Linked DNA regions of Tunicatimonas pelagia. The protein of the gene in region 2 interacts with the protein of the main gene of each other region in a pairwise test. Links are inferred from orthologs where the notes say so. Each region holds a gene or a part of one and is shown on either strand. Other genes may lie near its edges.

The links.
Region 1: the proteins of P0M28_RS13330 (region 2) and rlmB interact in binary tests that used the Escherichia coli proteins (3 or more experiments, as listed by UniProt). The link is inferred for Tunicatimonas pelagia from one-to-one orthologs.

Annotation. Positions count from the first base shown.
Region 1 is NZ_CP120683.1:4,823,667-4,834,516, reverse strand. Bases 3,388-6,387 are described here. They hold rlmB (23S rRNA (guanosine(2251)-2'-O)-methyltransferase RlmB), read right to left. Parts: upstream 5,260-6,387; coding sequence 4,516-5,259; downstream 3,388-4,515. Other genes in these bases: P0M28_RS20670 (GWxTD domain-containing protein), read right to left, coding at 5,256-6,387; P0M28_RS20680 (ISKra4 family transposase), read right to left, coding at 3,388-3,911. In the rest of the region: P0M28_RS20685 (TonB-dependent receptor), read right to left, coding at 1-2,360; more of P0M28_RS20680, read right to left, coding at 2,451-3,387; more of P0M28_RS20670, read right to left, coding at 6,388-6,479; P0M28_RS20665 (glycosyltransferase family 117 protein), read right to left, coding at 6,524-9,535; P0M28_RS20660 (hypothetical protein), read left to right, coding at 9,784-10,850. UniProt on the Escherichia coli protein: Specifically methylates the ribose of guanosine 2251 in 23S rRNA.
Region 2 is NZ_CP120683.1:3,114,207-3,124,906, reverse strand. What follows is about bases 335-3,184. They hold P0M28_RS13330 (NAD(P)H-hydrate dehydratase), read left to right. Parts: upstream 335-922; coding sequence 923-2,446; downstream 2,447-3,184. Other genes in these bases: P0M28_RS13325 (GAF domain-containing protein), read right to left, coding at 2,443-3,184; P0M28_RS13335 (Rid family detoxifying hydrolase), read right to left, coding at 398-778; P0M28_RS13340 (hypothetical protein), read right to left, coding at 335-396. In the rest of the region: more of P0M28_RS13340, read right to left, coding at 1-334; more of P0M28_RS13325, read right to left, coding at 3,185-4,569; P0M28_RS13320 (IMPACT family protein), read left to right, coding at 4,912-5,517; P0M28_RS13315 (YqjF family protein), read left to right, coding at 5,541-6,278; P0M28_RS13310 (hypothetical protein), read left to right, coding at 6,349-6,810; P0M28_RS13305 (methylglyoxal synthase), read left to right, coding at 6,828-7,286; P0M28_RS13300 (helix-turn-helix domain-containing protein), read right to left, coding at 7,340-8,263; P0M28_RS13295 (acyl-CoA dehydrogenase), read right to left, coding at 8,427-9,566; P0M28_RS13290 (zinc metallopeptidase), read right to left, coding at 9,856-10,560; P0M28_RS13285 (lysylphosphatidylglycerol synthase transmembrane domain-containing protein), read right to left, coding at 10,675-10,700. UniProt on the Escherichia coli protein: Bifunctional enzyme that catalyzes the epimerization of the S- and R-forms of NAD(P)HX and the dehydration of the S-form of NAD(P)HX at the expense of ADP, which is converted to AMP.

The DNA.
Region 1 (10,850 bases), 1.7 Mb from region 2 along the record:
ATATCCTTATAGAAGAATCCGCTTGATAAAATACCGCCACTCGGGAAATAATACTCCAGTGATAAATCCAGGTTCATAGCCTCGTAGGGTTGCAGACCAGCGTTCGCTCCTTGAAAAGTACCATCAAATAGACCCTCCGTTGCGGTTTCGTTGATCTCAAGCTCCGAAGTGCCCGCTAACTGATCATAATCGGGTCGGGCCAGGGTGTTTGTCCAGGAAAGCCGGGCGATAAAGTTATCAAACGGATTGGCCTTCAGGTGTACGGAAGGCATTATGTTCGTATAACTATTTTCAAAAAACAATTGCTCAAAGCGGTCTTGCAACGGAATGGTTTCGTCATTACTTAATAAGGTAAACGGTGCTGAACTAGTCGCGGTATGCTCTACTCGCACCCCAGCGGTGAGTGTCATAAAGTCAAAATCTACCACTCCCATAATGTATCCGGCGGTTACATCTTCGCTGTAGCTGATGTCTTCATCATAAATTTCTTCGGCAGTATCGTAGGGGCGAAAAGCGATCCGTGTGGTGTCAGTCAGCGTTTCGGGGTTAGCAAAAAATTCCCGAAACGCTTCCGCATCGCCGTGTACATTGGGTTGCGCTCCCCCTTGTTCGGGTCCCTGAGGTTCAATATTAAACTGATCTAATCGGTAGGGGTTACTCACTTTATCGAGATTGTCCCCCGTGAGTGGGTTTTCCCGATCATCGTTGTATTCTTCCTGCGCGTTATCTACCGTTTTTTCCCGCGAGCGATAGCGTCCTCCTATTTTAATATAAGCTGGTATGCTCGTTCCCAAAGTAAAATCATACCGCAGATCAATAGAAGCTTCGTACATATTTTCCTGTACCGTATTGTTGCGGTTAAAGTTCAGGCTTCTTAGTACATATAAGCTAGGGTCACGAGCTTCTTCCTGATTAATCGCGGTAATGTCAAAGAAGAACGGCGATACATTGTAGGTAGCTGCCAGCAAAGGTTCGGTCTCGGGAGGGTTCTCATAAGTACCATCAATATTAAATCTATTCTGATCGGCTCGCGAGTAGGTTCCGTATACATCAAACGAAAATGCCCCTAAGCGGTGTTCGGTACCTAAAGTAAAGCTGTATAAATCTTCATTTTCGTCGGAGCTACTCAAATCTAGTTCGCCAGACCCCGCAGTAAACTGCCCAGAGGTAGGGGTTTGATTGATTACCTCGCCCACCCCCGCAACGGTCAACTCGAACTCCGAATTGAGTCGTCGCTCATTGTTGTGCGTGTAGAGTGAGCGGAAGTACACCGAGTTATTAGGAGTAAACTGATACTCCAGGTCGGCAGTCACGCCGTAACGATCACGTTCGTTGTCTTCCATCTGAATCTCTATTTCGTTGGGACCTAAATAACCGGGAGAGGGATTACCATTAGGATCAGTGCCTTGCAGCAACTGCCAGCGGTCGGGGTCAAGTACCGATACCGTAAAATCGCGCCGGAAAAAGTTAGCGGAAACCACAGCCCCAAATTTTTCATTTTCGCCAAATCGCTTCCCTGCCGTTACGGCTGCTCTAAATGGAAACTTATCGTCTCCGTAGTCGGCTTGCTGTTCCTGAATTAATCCGTCTACCGAGGCGATAAGAAACTGTGATTCTGCCTTATCAAAGGCCGAAATAGTATTGATATTAATTGCCCCACCAACGGCACTACCCTCCATATCGGGAGTCACTGCTTTGGTTACCTCGATGCTAGAAATCATCTCTACGGGCATCAAGTCTAACGGAGTCTCTCGGCCACCTGACGTAGAACCAATATTTGTATTATTCAGCGTCACATTGTTTAGGGCAGGTTGAATGCCTCGGATGGAGATGAAGCGACCTTCGCCGTTGTCAGTTTCGATGGATACCCCGGATACCCGCTGGGCGGCTTCCGCTACGTTGATATCGGGCAAACGGCCAATATCGTTGGTGGTGAGTACCTCTTTGGTATTCAACGCCTGCTTCTTCCGATTGATCGCATCAATCTGGCTCTTCCGAAGTCCAGTAATCACAATATCATCTAGCTGAGTAGAACTGACTTGCAGCGTAACATCGGCGGTGATTTTTTCTCCGGGAGCAACATTCACTGTAGTCTCCATACCTTGGTAGCCTACTGAGCTAATAACCAAGGTTAGCTCACCAATTGGGGTTTTGGGAATTAGGTAGCGTCCGTCTACATTGGTAGCCGTTCCGAGCGAAGTTCCTTGAACCCTCACGGTAGCACCGGGCAGTAAATCACCCGTTTGGGTGTCAGTCACTTTTCCTGTAATCTGCCCACTTTGAGCCTGAGCAAGTATTGACTGATGAAAGACCAAACTCGTGGCAAGAGCCACTACAGACAATCGTAATAATACGTTCATAAAATAGGCACTTTTGATAGGTAAATAGGGCAGAACGATGAGCGAATCTCACCGCAAAATGAATTGAGTGTATAACAAAAAGGGTGTAACTCAGGCAGCTTTTTGGTAAAGAGCTTGTTGTTCGTGTTTGACTACTGTTTGTAGGTAGTTGTCCCAATCGCCGTTCTTTCTGACGGCTCGTAGGTTGAGCATATTCTGCGCACCTTGTTTTCCCCAATGCATGCCGTTTCTCTCCATACGGCTCTTTACAAAATGTCCACAGGCACTTTCCACCGCTCCGGTGGTGATAGGAAATCCTAGCTGTAGATAGGTTTTGTAATCTACCATATGCTGATGGTTGGTCAGGTAGGTGATGGCTCGTTGGACAGTGTCACGCTTGTATTGAGACAAGGTAGCCTGTTGCAAGATAACTTGCCATTGCTGTCGTACCTCATCATGCTGGCTGTCTAGTAACAAGGCGGCTTGGCTTCTCACCCAAGCAAAACGATTGGGATGCTTCTCCCCCCAATGAGCGTTAGCCACCTTCCAAACGTACTCTAGCAAGTGAATAAAATCCAGTACGTAGGCCTCTACCCGATGGGTAACTTTCTTTTCTTCTACCACTTGCCGAACTGCTTTTTCTAAGGCTCGGTCACCGTCTATCAAAACGATGATCGGCTTTTTTGCACTAGCATCGCGCCGAAGTAGGTTTTCCACCCCGTAGCGGATGGCCCCTACCTTGTCTGAGAGAAAGGCTCGTAGATGCTTGTGCTCGTGCCAGGTATGCCCTCCATCGGGCTTCTGCGGCTCATGGGTAGGGCAAAACAAGCTCTCTAAGAGTTCTTGAGCCTGCCGGGGCCGCGGGGTAAACGAACTGCTCAGGCTTACTGTGGCTTCTTTTTTGACCCCCTTCTTCTGTCCTTTGCTCAGACGAACCGCCGTACTTTCCTCAGCTCGCTGAGTTTCGCTGCGACGAATGGGCACCCCCTTACCGTCAAAGCCTACGCTCAAATGAGTACCATCTTCTATGTTTTCCCAGGCTTGTTGCTCATAAAAGTCTTTTACTTGCTCGCAAAGCCTGTAACTACACCGTTGGCTTTGCATACCCCTTAGGGGATGACCTAAGATGCGCTCCAACTGCTCAGCACTTTGGGCAAAGTCCATCTCGGTGGCCCCATACCCTAACCAATCATCCAATACGTAAGAATAGTTGCTCTTGGGTAAGCCCAACGCTTCGTCCAGCCGGTAATAGCTCTTACCAGTGGTTGAGTAATACTTGGGGCGGGCAATGGATAACGGGCCAAAAATGCTTCGGTAAGGCCGACTACGCAGCCCGGTGTTCTTCATCTTTTCCCCTGCACGATCAACGGGAACCCCCTGAACAGCGACTACCTGTTGTATACTCAAAATGTAGTATTCTAACAGTTGAAAACCTAACTGCAATAAACTGGTAAACAAAGACCGCTCTACCTGATGAATTCTCATTCCTTCTTTACTTCGGGCATCCATTTGGGCTATTATCTGATCTAAGTGTTGTCTTATCTGGTTGATTTTTGCTTCCTTTACTTCCATAGCGAGTTTTTTTGATGGTGGTTGAAGACCTCAAAATTAAGGGAATCTCTGCATTCCCACTCGCTTTTCCTCTGCACCCAATTCGTTATACACTCAAATGAATTAGTAACAATACTGCGAAAGTAGAAGGCAAGACGCTAACTTAGGTTACCTCAGTATTAAGAAACTGTAAACAAAAGGTGAAGTGGGTTTTTTGGATATGATGAATAAACATCATCGACTCATCTACCCCAAATCAGTACCTACCTTAGGTTTTTGCTATGTAACTGCTACTAAATGTTTGTAGTACCTAAGAGCGTGTTTGAACTTTATTCTTTAGTTTTCTGATGGCTGTTTTCCGCCCATACTTCGCCTTTTTTTCGGACGATAGCTTAGGCTATCCTCCTCAAAAAGAGTCTCGTCTGTCCGAAAAACACCTCATAATAAATTCTAAAAATAAAATCCAAACACGCTCTAAGACAGTAGTAGAGATGGAGACGAATAATTGGGCGAGTCTCGCGGGGAACGTGAGTAAATAAAACGCACTCGCGCATTCATTCCTTACCCCTGAGAGGTATGGAATTTTTCTTTGTTTTGCTAACAGGGATTTGGTGGAGACAGCAAACTAAGCAGACCGCTGCCGAATTACTTCGTACAGACCTATAGCTCCAGCTACCGATACGTTGAGTGAAGCGATTTGCCCACTCATCGGAATTTTCACCGCAGCATCAGCGAGTTTAAGATACGCGTCGGAGATTCCATCTTCTTCGGAGCCTAGCAGCAGGGCTATCGGCCCTAATAAATCCTGCTGAGGCAGCAAAGCCTCCGCCTTTTCGGTGCAGGCTATCACTCGGATTCCACTATTTTTTAGGTACTGGATGCTGCGTTTGAGGTTTTCTTCCCGGCACACTGGGATATGGTTTAATGCTCCGGCAGAAGCTTTCATGGCATCTCCCCCCAAGCGGGCATTTCCTTTATCAGGAATAACGATGGCATGTACGCCTAAGCATTCGGCTGTTCGGGCAATCGCGCCAAAGTTACGAACATCGGTAATCCGATCCATTAGTATTAGCAAAGGCTCCTGCCCCCGCTGGTAACATTCATCAATAATATTATCTAATGAAGCGTAAACCACGGAAGAAAGAAACGCGATAATGCCCTGGTGATTTTTCCGGGTAACCCGATTCAGCTTTTCAGTTGGAACGGTACTGATGGGTACATGTTGCCGACGGGCTTCAACGATAATTTCTTTAAACAGCTCATTCTGCATCCCCTTCTGGAGCAGTATACGCTCAATCTCCCGACCGGAGTTCAGCGCTTCTTGTACGGCTCGGGTACCGAAAGCAATATCAGTTTTAGGATGGCTCACAGCGTTTTGCGTCCCTTTCTCCAGAGGTCAATGTTACGGTACCAGAATCGCTCGAAGGCTTCGTCGCGCATGAGGTTATAATGCTGATCGGTAAAAATATTCTTCACCTTCATAAACGTAAATGAGGTATTCACCAGCGTATTATCGGCGGCGTAGATCCAAACTTCCTTTTCATCATCACGGTACACATCATCTGGCTTTCCGTAGAGCGTGTAGATCATGCCCATACCGGTTTTCCAGCCTTCTTTGTAGGTAGTAAAAAAATGGTTGGCTTTAGCTACCTGACGATAATAGTTACGAATAATCACTTTAGCCCGGTCTTGAGAACGAGCAGCTCGCATCCAGAATTTATCTAACTCCAATTTAGGGGTTTCTCCTTCGCGAAGTTCGCTAATTTCTTCGGAGGTGCTGATGTAACGAATGGGTTCAACCAATGCTTCGGCCTGCACTAAGCGAGGGTAGTACGCATCTTCTACCCGAAAGGAGATACCGGAAAGTGAGGTAGTATCTAACTGAGCAAAGTACAGACCCGGTTGCTCCAGACGCATCGTGCTATTTAATGAAACCTGCAACAATGAATCGACCGTAAGTTTGGGTTGCACTTCGCTGCTAGTTCCTAAAGGAGACGGATTGGGGCCGAAATCATGGTTGTAGTAGTAAGCGTAGGCCACCGAATCCGAATCATCAAAAGAAACTATCCGTACGGCAGTACTAGCATTTACATAATTAGAAAATACCGGAATATCTTCCGAAGCCCGCATAAGCAGTAGCGAGGAAAGCGGAAAATTCTGGTCGGTGTTCAGAGGCACATCAAACCGAAGAGGTAGTGAAGCACCAGCTACCGATACGGTAAGATACAGAAATACATAATTAGCATTTTCTTGAAGGGGTACGTTAAACCGATAGTATGCCGTATTTTCTTCTTGCTTGATTAACTGCTCTGATGAAAGCGTTTGGTTACTTATTGCTGTTTCGGAAGCGTAGCTATCCCGCAATTCGTAACGAACTGAGGGAATTTCTACGCCAGACTGATTAATGAGCTCAAGAAAAACAATTGCATCGCCACCACTACGCGCTACCCGAGAGTGAAGCTGTACCGGAGCATCCGGATCATACGCATGACTTACGTTGGTTTTGGATAAGCTCTGGCTCAAACCAGGCAAGGTAGTACTACCCCCAAGTAGAAATACACTAATAAGAATACGGAAATACCACTTCATACTGATTACGAAAATACACAAACTCTCCGCATAACGAGTTGTTTTTACGAATTTATCCGATTGTAATGTTCCATTAGTGCTTGCTGGTACTGTTGCGCGAGTTCGGCTTTTCCAGCGTTCTTCAACGCTTCACTGATGGTATTCAGCACAATCAAGTGTTTTTGATGCTCAACCCCTCTATTACGATTTTCGTCAATCAAGTACGTGAGCATTTCATCGGAGCGATCGCCCATCACCTGAGCGATTTCGGTAGCTTTTTCATCTTCGCCCACTTCGTACAGCAGAGCTACCGCCTGAGCATTCACGTAGTCAAAAGGAATGGCTTCATCCGGTATTAATTCCAAGCTACGGTTCAATACATTTTTCGCCTCTTCCGTACGTCCGGCAGCCAGTAATTCTCTCGCCAAGCTATTAAGACTAGAACGATGATTCAGGGCAAAATTACGATAATCTTCACTGTAGTATACATCGGGGTTATTCAACTCTCGCCAGTGAAAATTCTCCATCATATTCTCGTACATCACATCTAAATTAACAATCTCGTCATTCGGGTCAGGATTAGCGATGGGTAGTAATCGATAAGCTTGCCCTTCCTGCACTACATTCTGCTTAAAGTCAATGTTCGTGCCCATCAGCGATGTATTGTTGAAGTAGATCGGGCGTTCCCACTTGTTGGCTGCAATTAAATCCAGAATCATCAGGTCTTTCTTCTCCAGTGCCCGCCCCTTTATATTCAGCATCAGACGGTCCGTGACTAAGTTACGAAGCTCTACCGGAACAATTTCCTTCAAATTGGCGGGTAATTCCGGTGGAATGGAGTCATTACCGGAAACCGTCTGCTGGGTTTCGCTGGTATCGTACAGGTCTACGTCTAAGTAGAAAGTTTTGGATGGAACGGTGTTATAGTCAGCCCGGGCATTTTGTAGCTTTAAAGCCGGAGAGTTCTTTCTGATTAATCCTAAGTATTGCTCCAGATTGATAGCTCCTTTCACCTGCGGATTTTGTACATAAGGCAGATAATCGTTCGGCCCACCCTGCTTGTACTGCTCTTTGGTTAATGAAAACGGCAGTGGTTCCGACTCGTAAGCCGGACGAGTCATTTGTTCAATGTACCAGTCGGTGTTAAAGTAACTTAGTACAATCACCCGCACGTCGGTTCGGAAGCCTTCTACTTCCTGGGCGTACCACAGCGGGAAGGTATCGTTATCTCCCCCGGTGAAAATAATGGCATTAGGCGCGCAAGAAGCCAGAAAGTTCTTGGCCGAGTCGACTGAGAAAAAGCGGTCAGATCGATCATGATCGTCCCAGCCTTCGGCGGCCATAATTCCCGGAACAGTTAAACAGGCTACTGCGGCAATAATACCAGCATTACGATGATTCTTCACAAATTGACTGATAAACTGACTAAGAGCCATCACTCCGAAGCCGATCCAGATGGCGAAGGCGTAGAACGATCCAGCGTAAATATAATCCCGTTCTCGCGGTTCCACCGGAGGGGAATTCAGGTACACTACCAGTCCAATGCCCGTGAGGAGAAAGAGTACTCCCACTACCGAGAAGCTTTTCACATCCCGCCGATACTGGAAGAACAAGCCGATCAATCCCAAAGCCAGGGGCAGCATATAAAATTGATTACGCCCTTTGTTCTGCGCTAAAATTTCAGGGATACCCTTGTCGCCCTCCCAAGGACGAAGCCAAGCTGCTTCTTTAATATCGCTCTCTCGCCCGGCAAAATTCCACATAAAGTAGCGCATGTACATATGCCCCAACTGGTAGCGGAAGAAAAAGCCTAGATTATCCAGAAACTTAGGTTCTTCATTGGGTCGGAGGTTCATCCACTGCCGGTAGAGTTGCGGGTGGTTCCCCTGCGTACTATACGCTCGGGGAAAGATGGTGCTCTTCTTGGGGTCGTAAGTGTTTTCCAGTTTGTAATCGGAGATTATGTACTTCTCTTCCCCTTTTTCGTAAACAGGAGCTCCTTCCTCCTGTGCCACTAGCTCGGCGGTAAAATACTGCCCGTAGGCTAACGGACGACTGCCGTACTGCTCCCGCTTCAAGTATGAGGTGAAGCTGATAAAGGTTTCGGGGTTGTTTTCGTCAATGGGAGGATTGTAACGAGAGCGAATGATTACTAACGAGTAGCAGGAGTAACCAATTAGAATAAAGGTTAGTCCGAGCAAAAATGTATTCAGCGTTGGCATCTTATGCTGAACAGAATACCGGATGCCGTACACCAATCCGCCAATCAGCAACAAGCCAAAAATAACGAAACCCGAGCCAAACGGTAGTCCGATACTATTGACGGAAAACACTTCTATTTTACCCGCAATCGTGGGTAAGCCGGGGATGATTCCAATTAAGATTAATAAAATTAATGCACCGCTTATTACCAAAGTGGTAACCACCCCGCGAGTAGTGGGTTGATGCTTGTGGAAGTAGTATATCAGACCTAACGCCGGAATGGTTACTAGGTTGAGTAAGTGTACTCCAATAGAAAGGCCCATGGTGTAGGCAATCAGGATTAACCAACGGTTCGCCGCGGCCTCATCCTCAATATTTTCCCACTTCAAGATGGCCCAAAAGACAAAAGCAGTAAAGAACTGCGAAAGACCGTATACCTCCGCCTCAGTAGCCGAAAACCAGATAGAATCGGAAAACAAGCAGGCCAGAGCACCAACAACTCCGCTACCTAGTAGCCAGACTTTTTGCGCCGGAGTTTCTTCACCCAATTTCACTTTCAACACTTTATGGCCGAGTAGCGTGATGGTCCAGAACAGAAACATGATGGCGAAGGCCGTGCTGATCACGCTCACCATATTCACCCAGTAGGCTACCATTTGCTCATCGCCGAAAGATAAAAAGGAAAACAGACGACCAATTAGCAGAAATAGCGGGGCACCGGGAGGATGCGGAACTTCTAGCTTGTACGATACGGCAATAAACTCACCACAGTCCCAGAAACTAGCCGTTTCTTCCACGGTGAGCATATAGACGAGAAGGGACACCGCGAAAATTCCCCAGCCGATAAAGTCATTGAGCTTTTTGTATGTGAGCATGAACCTACAACTACGTTACAAAATAGGATTGCAAAACTAATGGAAACCCCGGTAGATTAAAATGTTTTGGGTAACTACCGTAAAGTTAGTACGTGGTAAGGCTCAGATAAATTTCGTAGGCACTGAAATTTAACATTTTTTAGCAACCCTCGTGGAATGACTGCTGCACCTAGTTAGTGTTTCGCTAATCCTATTTTCATTTCTCGTGTGGAATTCAGGCTAATGCAGCATCCTACTAAGAAAATGCTATGCGATTACTTATTCTATTCGTTAGTTTTCTGTTTTTTCTGAAGGATACTCCAGCTGACCCTTACATATTTTCTAGTGAAATAACAGGCTATCTTCAAGCAGAAGATACCAATTTTGCTTACCATAAAGCCGCCTGGCAGTATTCGTTTATTGGTAACTATCAGCAAGCGTTGTGGGCCTTTGAACAAGTAGGTGTAGGCTATCCGGACTTATCCGAGGAAGAAAAAATTCGCTTTTCACTGTTTCGCCCTACTCCAGCGGATGATTATATTTTAGCACAAGCTGAGCGGGAGCAAATAGTTATTATTAACGAGGCCCATCACCAACCGATGCACCGGGTGTTCACTACTTCTTTACTAGAAGGTTTATACAAACGTGGTTATCGTTTTTTAGGCTTGGAGGCATTAGCCCACTCCGATACTTTACTTAACCAAAGAGGCTACCCAGTGCTAGGTTCGGGCTACTATACTCAGGAACCGCAGTTCGGAAATTTGGTACGAAAGGCACTGAAGTTAGGCTTCACGGTTTTTCCCTACGAAACGCAAATTCAGGTTAACGGTAAAGAGCGAGAGATTCAGCAGGCCCGAAATATTGAGCACATGGTTAAAGCTAATCCTGATGCAAAGTTTCTCATCCACTGTGGTTTTGGCCATGTAGTCGAGTCAGAAGTACCCGGTTGGGAAAAAGCTATGGCCGGTAGAGTAAAAGAACACACCGGAATAAACCCGTTAACGATTAACCAAGAAATACTAACCGAACACTTTTCTCGGGAAACCGAAAACCCCTATTTTCAACTGGTAGATACTTTAGATTATCCGGCTGTTTTCATTAATGCTAACGATGAAGTTTTTCACGGCGGGAAGGGCGATAACCGCTTTGATGTCCGGCTTTTTCACCCTCGCACTACCTTCACTAATGGTCGCCCCAGCTGGCTACTGATGAGTAGACGACGCTATTTATGCTCAATAAGCGACAGTACGATAACGATTGATTACCCAGTATTGGTTAAGGCTTATGCGGAAAATGAAAGTGATGAGGCCGTGCCGATAGATGTTATTGAGCTGCC
Region 2 (10,700 bases):
ATTGAAAATCCCGATTACGATAGCAATGCTGCCGTAGCCGTAGAGTTTCTCGTAGAAAAAAAAGTAGAGTGAAATTAGCAGCGTGAGCACCGACCAGAAGCCGATAAATAGTAAAGTAGATGAAAACAGTTTGTACGATAGAAAGACCAAGCAACCCTTAGAAGTAGGAGCCACTTTCCCGATGATGATCGGTAAAAAGCTATTAGGGCGAGTAATCTTTCGCGAGAGCCGAAACTCATCCGTTTCTACCACTCCATTAAACCGAAAATCTTCTTCCTGCACCGAAAGAGGGAGGTAAGGTTCCAGTGGGCGGGTTACTTGCCGGATTCGCTCAAAAACCTCCTTTCCCGAGTACGGTAGTACCAGAGTTTCACTCTCCGCCGGAAGTAACTGCATATTATTTTACCGCAATGCAAGAAATCTCTACGTTTACATCTTTGGGTAAGCCACTCACTTCAACTGTTTCCCGAGCGGGCGGGTCAGCCTGAAAGTACTGTCCGTAGGCTTCGTTGATGGTAGCAAACTGCCCCATATCCCGAACAAAAATACTGCACTTAACTACATTTAAAAACTGCATATCCGCCTGACGAAGAACAGCTTCTAGGTTTTTCATCACTTGGTGGGTTTCCTGCGTAATGTTATCGGTCAGCAGTTCTCCCGATGCAACATCAATAGCGATCTGCCCCGAAGCATACAGCGTATCCCCAACCAGTATAGCCTGATTGTAGGGTCCAATAGGTGCGGGGGCTTCCGAGGTTTGAATGATTTTTTTAGGCATGATATAGATTGAAAATTACAAATTGAAAAATTATTATCTGTCATTGCTTCCGACTTCGGGCTTCTCTCTTCCGACATTCGGTCAAAACTTTGTTTGGCAAAAATAGTCTATTCAGGTAAACGGCAAACATCTAACCTCTGATCGATGAAAATACTCACGGCTTCTCAGACTCGGCAGGCTGATGCGGCGACGATTCAGCGCGAACCCATTGCTTCTATTGACTTAATGAAACGAGCTTCCCATCAATTTACCCAACGTTTTGTGCAGCAGTTTCCGGAGCATAATTGCCCGGTCTATATTTTTTGTGGCTTAGGTAATAACGGAGGCGATGGACTGGCAATTGCCCGAATGCTTCTGGCGCAGCAGTACGATGTTTCGGTTTTTATCATCGGTAGTAAAGCTGGTTCAGACGATTTTGAGACTAATCTAAAGCGGTTGGCCGATCATCCTTCCGTACATCGGGTAACCGATGAAGCGCAGTTGCCGAGTCTACCCAATTTGAGTATCATCATCGATGCGATGTTTGGCTCTGGATTGAACCGGGCTTTGGAAGGCTTGTACGCCCAAACAGTAGAAGCTATTAATGAAAGTGGTTGTACGGTAGTAGCGGTCGATATTCCGTCGGGTTTGTACGCTGATTCTTCGGTCAATGAAAATGATCCGGTTATTCAGGCGGACTTCACCTACACTTTCCAATTACCCAAACTGGCGTTTCTCCTGCCCCAAAACGAAGTATACGTAGGCAGTTGGGTGACCGTGGATATTAGGTTAGATACTAAATTTTTACAAGAAATCGATACACAGTATCATTACCTTACTCACGATTGGATGAAGGAACTTCGTCGGGAGCGAAAGGTACATTCTCATAAAGGCAACTACGGCAAAACGCTACTGATTAGCGGGAGCTACGGGAAAATGGGAGCTGCTGTACTGTGCAGCCGAGCCTGCGCTCGAAGCGGAGTGGGTTTACTTACCGTGCACGTACCGCGTTGTGGCTACGAAATCATGCAAATCTCAGTGCCCGAAGCTATGGTTACGGTAGACAGGCACCAAGAGTATTTCAGCAGTTTACCCCAGCAAGGTGCTACTAGTTTGGAGAATTACGATGTCATTGGGATTGGCCCCGGTTTGGGTACCGAAGAAGAGACCGTACAAGGACTGGAAGCGATGCTAAAAACAGCTAACGATCGGGGAATGCGAATAGTACTGGATGCCGATGCTTTGAATATTTGCGGAAAAAACCGCGAATTGCTAGAACTCATCCCTGAAAACTCCATCCTAACTCCGCACCCTAAAGAATTTGAACGACTTACCGAAAAAGCTCAGAACGATTTTCATCGATTAGATTTATTGCGGGACTTTTGCCAAAAATACCACGTGTACACCACCCTAAAAGGCGCTCATACTGCAATTGGTACTCCCAAAGGCTCAGTTTATTTCAATAGCAGTGGAAATCCCGGAATGGCTACCGGGGGCAGTGGCGATGTGCTTACTGGAATTCTCACCGCCCTCATCGCCCAAAAGTATGACTCGCTCTCAGCCGCCTTACTCGGAGTATATCTCCACGGTTTGGCAGGTGATCTGGCCGCAGAAAAACGTGCTCAGGAATCACTGATTGCTTCGGATATTATTGAGCACTTGGGGGCAGCTTTCGTATCGCTTCGCTAGGTTTGTTTCGCTTCGTCAGTGCTCACCGCCTGTTGTTCCTCCTGCTGGTCGCGGTGCATTTGCTCCTGAATGGCCTTCATCTCTTCCATATTTTGCCGCATTTCTTCCTCCTGAGATCGGAGTTCTTCAGCTTGTTCCTGCGTTGACTTCAGCAACTGCTGGGTACGTTCATTAGCTTCTAAATTGGCAATATGGGCTCCTATAATTTCTGCAACTTTCTCTACCAGCTCAATCGCGTGGGGAGTAAACTCTCGAAAAGTAGCTAGCTCTAGCACTCCGGTTAATTGCTCATTAGATGTAAGTGGAACTATCAGAATAGCATTAGGGTCGGATTGACCAAGCCCTGATCGGATGGTGATATACTTATCCGGAATTTCGGTTAAGTAGGTTGTTTCTCCTTCTAGGTACGCTTGTCCGAGTAGCCCTTCACCAGGTATCACATCTTTTTCTATAAACTTTCTTCGTTCGTAAGCATAACAGCCTTGCAGTACAAGTACTTCATCTCCCTCTCCCTCTCCTTGCTCTCGGATAAATAGCCCCCCTTGATTGGCACCTACATACTTAACTACTTCTGATACCAACTTGACCGCGAATTCTTGCTTATCCTCGTATTTAGCGCGTACTAGTTCCGAAAACTTCGTAATGCCTTCATTCATCCAGTGACGGTTTTTTTCTTCTTCGGCCATCTCGACTAGCTTAGTCCGCATTTGCAGTAAGGCATTTCCTAGCATGTCTTGTTCGCTAGCTGGTTCAAAGGGTTGGTCTAACTGTCCATCTCCCACCTGAATAGCGAAGTCCCGAGCTTTTCGCAGTTGTTGACCCAGCAGGTTCCCCGCTTGCACTACCTCATTTAACTCATCTTTCGTTTCTACCAAATTGTCGTTGACTTTTCCTTCTGCTAACTGATAGATGAACTGCGTAGGCTTTGCGATGGAATTTTTCATTGATTTGAGTACGTAGGATGTGGCAAAAGCAGCTAACAAGATTACCGCTACTAACATACCGAAGTTAAAGAGCGTTGCCTGATAGAGGGTGTCTTGCAACTGAGCCATATCCGATGCTAGTAGGCTTTCGTTTTGTGCACGTATTGAGCTGATGGCTCGCCGCAATTTCACTCCAGCATTCCTAAGTATGTCAGCAATAGCGTTCATGGTATTGGCAGCATCTTGCTGTCCAGCTACCTGTTGCATAAACTCAGCCAAGGCTTCTTCATCCATTACCCCCTTGTGGTAAACAGTGTTGTTAAGAAGCGACGAGTCGGCGTACGGGGCCGGGGTAACAATCTTTACGAAATCAATATTTGCTCCACTGCTGCCAATTGCTGTCGCGTGCAACGTATGCCCTCCTGCATTGAGCGACACAGGAATAGTCTCAGTAAATACCCACTGCGTCCAAGCCCCTCGCTCAGTTACGGGAAAAGACAGGGCTGAATCTAACAATAGGCTATCTAATTCAATACGAAGAGGGCGATCACTTTTTCCACCGTTGGCATACCTAAACGAAATTAGATGAGTACCACTCCACTCGGTCTCAAATTTCCATTCTACTACATCCTGATCTTTGTTAGTATAATCTGCGTACCCCTTTCCTCGGTAGTTGGCGTGAGTGTAGTTTAAAAAGGCACCTTGCATGTAAGCCTCTTCCGCCTCTATGGTCAGCTCTGCTACGGTATCGGAAGGCAGTGAGTAGTTTTGCTCTTCGGCACTAGCGACACGATAATGCGTTTGGGCAGGATCAGTTTTATTCAAACGAATTGCAGTGTTTTTTTGCGCCTCCAACGTGGCTTGCCACAGACTATCAGCCACATAAAAATCCTGATTAAACTTATTTATGCTTATCTCTAGTTCGGTCAGATCAACACTGTCAGACAAATAACTCTCCAGGCTGTCAAGTTGCTGGAAGGATGCCCAGATAGCAATCTCCTGCGGAAATTGCCCATTTTTGTCTTTAGTCAGTTCACTATGCCGGATTACACTACCTCGCGCTTCCGATACTTGCCCATTTGCTTGGGCAGCAATGGCATCTAACTGATCTCGAATGTACATTCGGGTATCCAGCACATGCCTCATGGCACCTTCCACTTGCTTACTTTGCTGCCACATAGTTAGCGAGAAGGCTAGCATGATTAGCAAAAGAAATACAACTAATCCGGTAATACGCCCTCTCAGGGTAGATAACCTGAACTTGTCTGACCATTTTGACGCTGATCCTGACTCCATAAAAATTTGTAGTAAAGCCGTTCGTTAATACTAGAAAGAATATGCTGCCAGGACAAAGACTTTTGAGCGTGTTTCCTACATAGTAATTTTTGTGTGAGTTTTACCCATCCGGTACGCACCGCAAGTGCCATAAGCAGAATGAATGCTTCACGAAATATTTTGCTATTTTATGAATTCCATTATCATGCATCTGCTGAGGTGAAATCGTAATTATGAACCTCCGTTTGCTGTTTATCGGTTAAAAAAATGCCTGACCATTACTTTTCGCTATCAGACAAATCCGAAGGTTCTTATCGAGAGAAGGGAAGTAAATTTCTGGCGTATGCCTATTCAGTCAGTTCAGAAACTGAGGTGCAGCAACACTTAGCTGACTTGAAGAAACTTCACCATACAGCTCGGCATCACTGCTACGCTTTTGTGCTGAAACCACAACCAGGACAAGAAGAGACCTACCGCGCCAGTGACGATGGCGAGCCTCCCCATTCAGCGGGAGATCCTATTTTGGGGCAGATTCGGTCGTATCGATTGCTGGATGTATTGGTAGTAGTTGTTCGGTATTTTGGTGGAACTAAGCTAGGTGTAGCTGGGCTAATAAATGCGTACAAAACCGCTGCCGCCGATGCGCTGAGTAACAGTGTTATTTTAGAAAAATACGTAGAACGAACGATTAGTGTCGAATTTGATTATGCGGCTACTAGTGCTGTAATGAAAATTATTGACCACTACTCCCTGACTATTATCGATCAGGCTTTTACCGAAATTTGTTACTACTACCTATCAGTGCGACTGCGCGATTACGAAGCGGCTTTAGCAGGCTTCTCTGCGCTAGAGCAAGTGAAAGTAAAACATTGATTTTTTTGACAGGTTAACACCCTATGAAATCAGGTTCACCTAAATCCGCTTTTTTAACCGCCCGGTGGAAGTATCTACTAATGGCCAACTACGCAGTAGATCCATCGGTACTAAAACCCTACGTTCCCCAAGCCACCGAGCTAGACTATTTTCAGGGCAAAACATACGTAAGTATTGTGGGCTTCCGATTTCTGGATACTAAGTTGTTAGGTATTCCGGTACCCTTTCATCGGAATTTCACTGAAGTGAACCTGCGCTTTTATGTCCGCTACCGCAGCCAGCAAGGTTGGCGGAGAGGTACATCTTTTATTAGTGAGATTGTGCCTAAACCTGCTATCGCCTGGGTGGCGAATCTGGTGTATCGGGAACACTACACCTACGCCCCAACCCAATATTGGATTGACCATCAAAAAGATGAGCTAAGTGTTGAGTATACCTGGAAGAAAGGTGGAACCCGTAATTTTATAATGGCAACAGCTCAGCCAACAACAAAGCCATTAGCACCGAATTCTATTGAAGAGTTTATTGCTCAACACTACTGGGGCTACAATGCGTACAGTAAAAAAACTACGTTAGAGTACGGAGTGGAACATCCGGCTTGGTCGTATTTTCCGGTAACTGATTTTGAGGCACATTATCACACTAAAGCCCTTTATGGTTCAGCCTTTGTTCCGTATCTTGAGCGTAAACCTGATTCAGTATTTATTGCTGATGGCTCTAATGTAGTAGTTCGGCAAGGAGGTAAAATTAAGGTGAAATAGCAGAGCAGGTTTGAGTTTCAGTCTATTATTCGCTCCCTACCATTTCTGATTACTTTAAAAGAATGAATTTATGTTTTTAGTTATTCCCGCTATTAAGCGCGTAAAAAAGGAAAAGATGAATCAAAAAATCATAATACTTAGTCTTATTACCGCAGTGTTTTATTCTTGTGATAGGCCAGGTTGCGATACTACGAACAGAATATTTACGACATTTCCGTCAAACTCTTTAGAGTACAAGAAGGAACTGGCTACTCAAATAGAAGAAAATGGTCTTACTTCGCTATCCTATTGGTTTAGTGAATACGTTGAAAACGATGGACAAGAATTTATGAAAATCCATATTCAGGGAGACAATATCTGTGCTGAGGGCTTTTTGTTTGTTAAAGAGTGGGATGAGAAAATTGAAAATATAAGAAGGGTAGAAGGCAAATCGTATAGAGGTGCTGAACTAGCAGGATTGAAGTTCAGCGTAGAGAACCGAGAAGAAGAAGTAAATCTGATTTACCAAAAATTGGAAAGAATTATAGATTAAATAGATACCGTAGGCCGATGAAAAATAAAAAAAACGTGGCTCTGGTAGCCCACGACAATAAAAAGCCTGACCTGCTTGACTGGGTTCGGGAGCACATTGATTTAATGGTAAATTACCGACTGTATGCGACAGGTACTACGGGCAATTTTCTAGAGAATGGAACGAAGGACGTAGGTGCCCTTCAAATACAGAAGCTATTGAGCGGTCCGCTAGGGGGCGACCAGCAAATTGGAGCGAAGATTGCCGAGGGCGAAATTGATTTTCTGGTCTTTTTCTGGGATCCGTTGGAACCGCAGCCCCATGACCCTGACGTAAAAGCACTGCTACGGATTGCCGTCACTTGGGATATTCCGTTTGCTTGTAACCGAGCTTCGGCTAACTTTTTGTTTTCCTCAGCGCAAGAAGCGGACAATTACCAACGGCAAGCCCCCGATTTTAGTGATTACCTTCAACGGTCGGTACACCAAAAGTCATAAAAAAACCCCGGTTTGCTCGGGGTTTAAATTAATTCACACAGTAATTTGATTTTCTAGACGTTCATCAAAGATTCGCGACGGCGCATTTTTCCGGCCGGAATACCGAACATCATCTTAAACCGACGGCAGAAGTAAGCAGTATCTTTGTACCCTACTTCTTTACCGATTTCGCGGATGCTCTTTTTGGTGGTGCGTAGCAGATTAACCGCGTGTTCCATTCGTTGGTATTCAATATAGTCTTGCGGATTAATACCCGTCAACATTTTGAAATACTGACCTACGTAATCTTCAGATACGTTAGCTACATTGGCTAGTACCTTGTTAGACAAATCGCCCCCAATATTATTCTTAATGTAAGCAAAAATATCGATCAAGCGAGGGTCTTTAAAGTAGGTGCTATTGGTGGCCAACTGCTCCACAAACATTCGAGTTTCCAGAATGTGGCGAACAATTTCAATTACCAATCGCTCAGTGCTAATCTTAATAATCCGATCTTTCCCTGGAGTCTCCGAGTTGTTCTCGCCCGTAATGTCTTTGATAATCTCTACGATCCTCGGATTATCTTTAATCTCAAACGGAGGAATATCCAGTGAAGCAAAGAAGTTTACCGAATCAAAAACTTTTGCTTCAAAATTAATGAAGCTAAAATTCTCTACCTCAAGTTTGGTGATGTCAGTTGTCTCTAGCGATTGGAAGTATAATTCTTTATTATTGATAAAGTCGTCGTTTGACAAACTTACTGGATCACCCGAACCGTAGGTGACAGACATCATTTTTCCACCGGGAATGAAGAGAATACTTTCGTCTGATACTACATCTTCATCTTCCCCGTAGTGAATTTCACCTCGGTTCAAAATAAGGATAGAATTCTCAACATCGTAATAATTCTGAATCTTGACCGGTTGTAAGATTCTGATATTTTTGGATTTGATAAATCGAACGTTGAGGGATTCAATTATCTTATTATAGTCTTCCATTCGTCTAAATCGCTAAATTTGTGTAGAATATATACGTTTCTCTGGTAGATGTAAGATAATCAAAATTACAAAACTTATGTAACTTTACAAATATTTTTTGGATTCTTATTCAAGAAAATGCAAATTTTATCGATTTCCATCAGAAATCTTACATACAACTTACTTATTGTATCAATTCTCGAGATATTACAATCTTCTGAATTTCGGAAGTCCCCTCGTAAATCTGAGTAATCTTAGCATCACGCATCAATCGTTCCACATGGTATTCTTTCACATAGCCGTAGCCCCCGTGTACTTGTACCGCTTCAGTGGTTACGTCCATCGCTACTTGCGAGGCAAATAACTTGGCCATTGCGCTTTGCTTAGCATAGGGAAGCCCTTGGTCTTTTAGGTCTGCTGCTTGCAAGCATAACAAGCGAGCCGCTTCAATTTGGGTTGCCATATCGGCTAACTTAAACTGGATTCCTTGATGTTGTACAAGTTCTTTTCCGAATGCTTTGCGTTCTTGAGCGTACTGTAGCGCGAATTCATACGCTCCCGAAGCAATGCCAAGGGCTTGTGCGGCAATACCGATGCGTCCGCCGTTTAGCACCGACATAGCAAATTTAAACCCAAATCCATCTTCACCAATTCGGTTGGCCTTGGGTACTTTTACATCAGTAAACATGAGTGAGTGCGTATCGGAAGCCCGAATACCCATTTTGTTTTCCTTTTTACCAACGACAAAACCTTCCGATTCGCGTTCTACTATCAAAGCATTAATACCTCGGTGCCCCTTTTCCGAATCAGTCTGGGCAATTACAATATAGACGGATGAGCTATTACCGTTTGTTATCCAGTTTTTGGTACCGTTCAGCAGATAATGATCGCCTTGGTCAATCGCTGTCGTCTTTTGAGAAGTGGCGTCGGAGCCGGCCTCAGGTTCGGATAGACAGAACGCTCCGATAATTTCTCCGGTGGCCAAACGACTAAGATATTTCTCTTTCTGCTCTTCGGTGCCGTACTGTTCAATACCCCAACAAACCAACGAGTTATTCACCGACATACAAACGGAAGCCGAAGCATCTATCTTAGATATTTCTTCCATCGCCAGCACGTAAGATTTGGTATCCATACCTCCGCCACCGTGTTTTGGATCAACCATCATCCCCATAAACCCTAACTCCCCCATTTGCCTAATCTGTTCTTTCGGAAACCGTTGCTCTTCGTCTCGTTCAATTACGCCGGGCAATAACTCTTTCTGAGCAAATTCCCGGGCTGCTTCCTGCACTGCTATGTGTTCTTCCGTTAGTGTAAAGTTCATGTCTTTCTCGATTATTCTATTGTTCAACTGCTCAATGACAAGGAGCCGTGAGCCTGGGGCGGGGCGATAGAGGTTATTACTCCCTACACCATGCTCTCAGCTCTTTGCTGCTCATTTGTCATTACTAATTATTCATTATCAATTTTCCAATGTCAATTTTCAACTAAAATAGTATGCATGACGAGTATTTTGCAATATACTGACATACTGAGATAAAAAAAAGCACCCCGATCAGCGTCAAGGTGCTACAATTATTTTGCTAATGATAAACAGTCATGGTCAGTAAACCTTAGTCACGACCTCCGAGGTAAATAGAAACCCAATAGAGCAGACCCACAATTGAGCCTAAAGCGGCTACTACATATGTCATGGCGGCCCACTTCAGGGCATCCTTCGCTTGACCATATTCATCGGGAGAAGCAATATTTTGAGCCTGAATCCAAGCCAAGGCCCGTTTACTGGCATCAAATTCTACCGGTAAGGTAACCAGCGAGAACAGCGTAATTACGGTATAACAACCAATAATTACCAGCAATGCAGTATTAAGGAAAGCGCCTTCCATCCCGAAGATGAACATTCCTCCGAAGAACATAAATAGTACGACCATATTTAGAATGCGGGCGCTTACGTTTTGTACTGGTACCATTGCGGAGCGAAACTCCAGAAAACTGTAAGCCGTGGCGTGCTGCACCGCGTGACCGCATTCGTGAGCCGCAACGGCTGCCGCGGCTGCTGAACGACCGTGATAAACCGCCTCACTCAAGTTTACTGTTTTATTAGCTGGGTTATAATGATCCGTTAATTTGCCTGGTACTGAGATAACCTCTACATCGTGAATACGATTATCCCGCAGCATCTTTTCGGCAATCTCTCGCCCAGTTAAATCAGCATTCCAACGAATCTGGGAATACTTTCTGAATTTGTTTTTCAATCGTCGGCTGACGGCAAAACTCAGGATGCCGACACCTATAAATAATATAATGTATAAAGACATGTTATTTGTATGTTAAATAAGTGTGGTTACTAACCTCATTGTTAATTTTCTACGAAAACGGAGCAGTGAAGGTTATTGATTAGAAACAAGCAATTACTTTAAAAAATTCTACTTTCAGGAAGTAGTTGCGGTCTTTATTT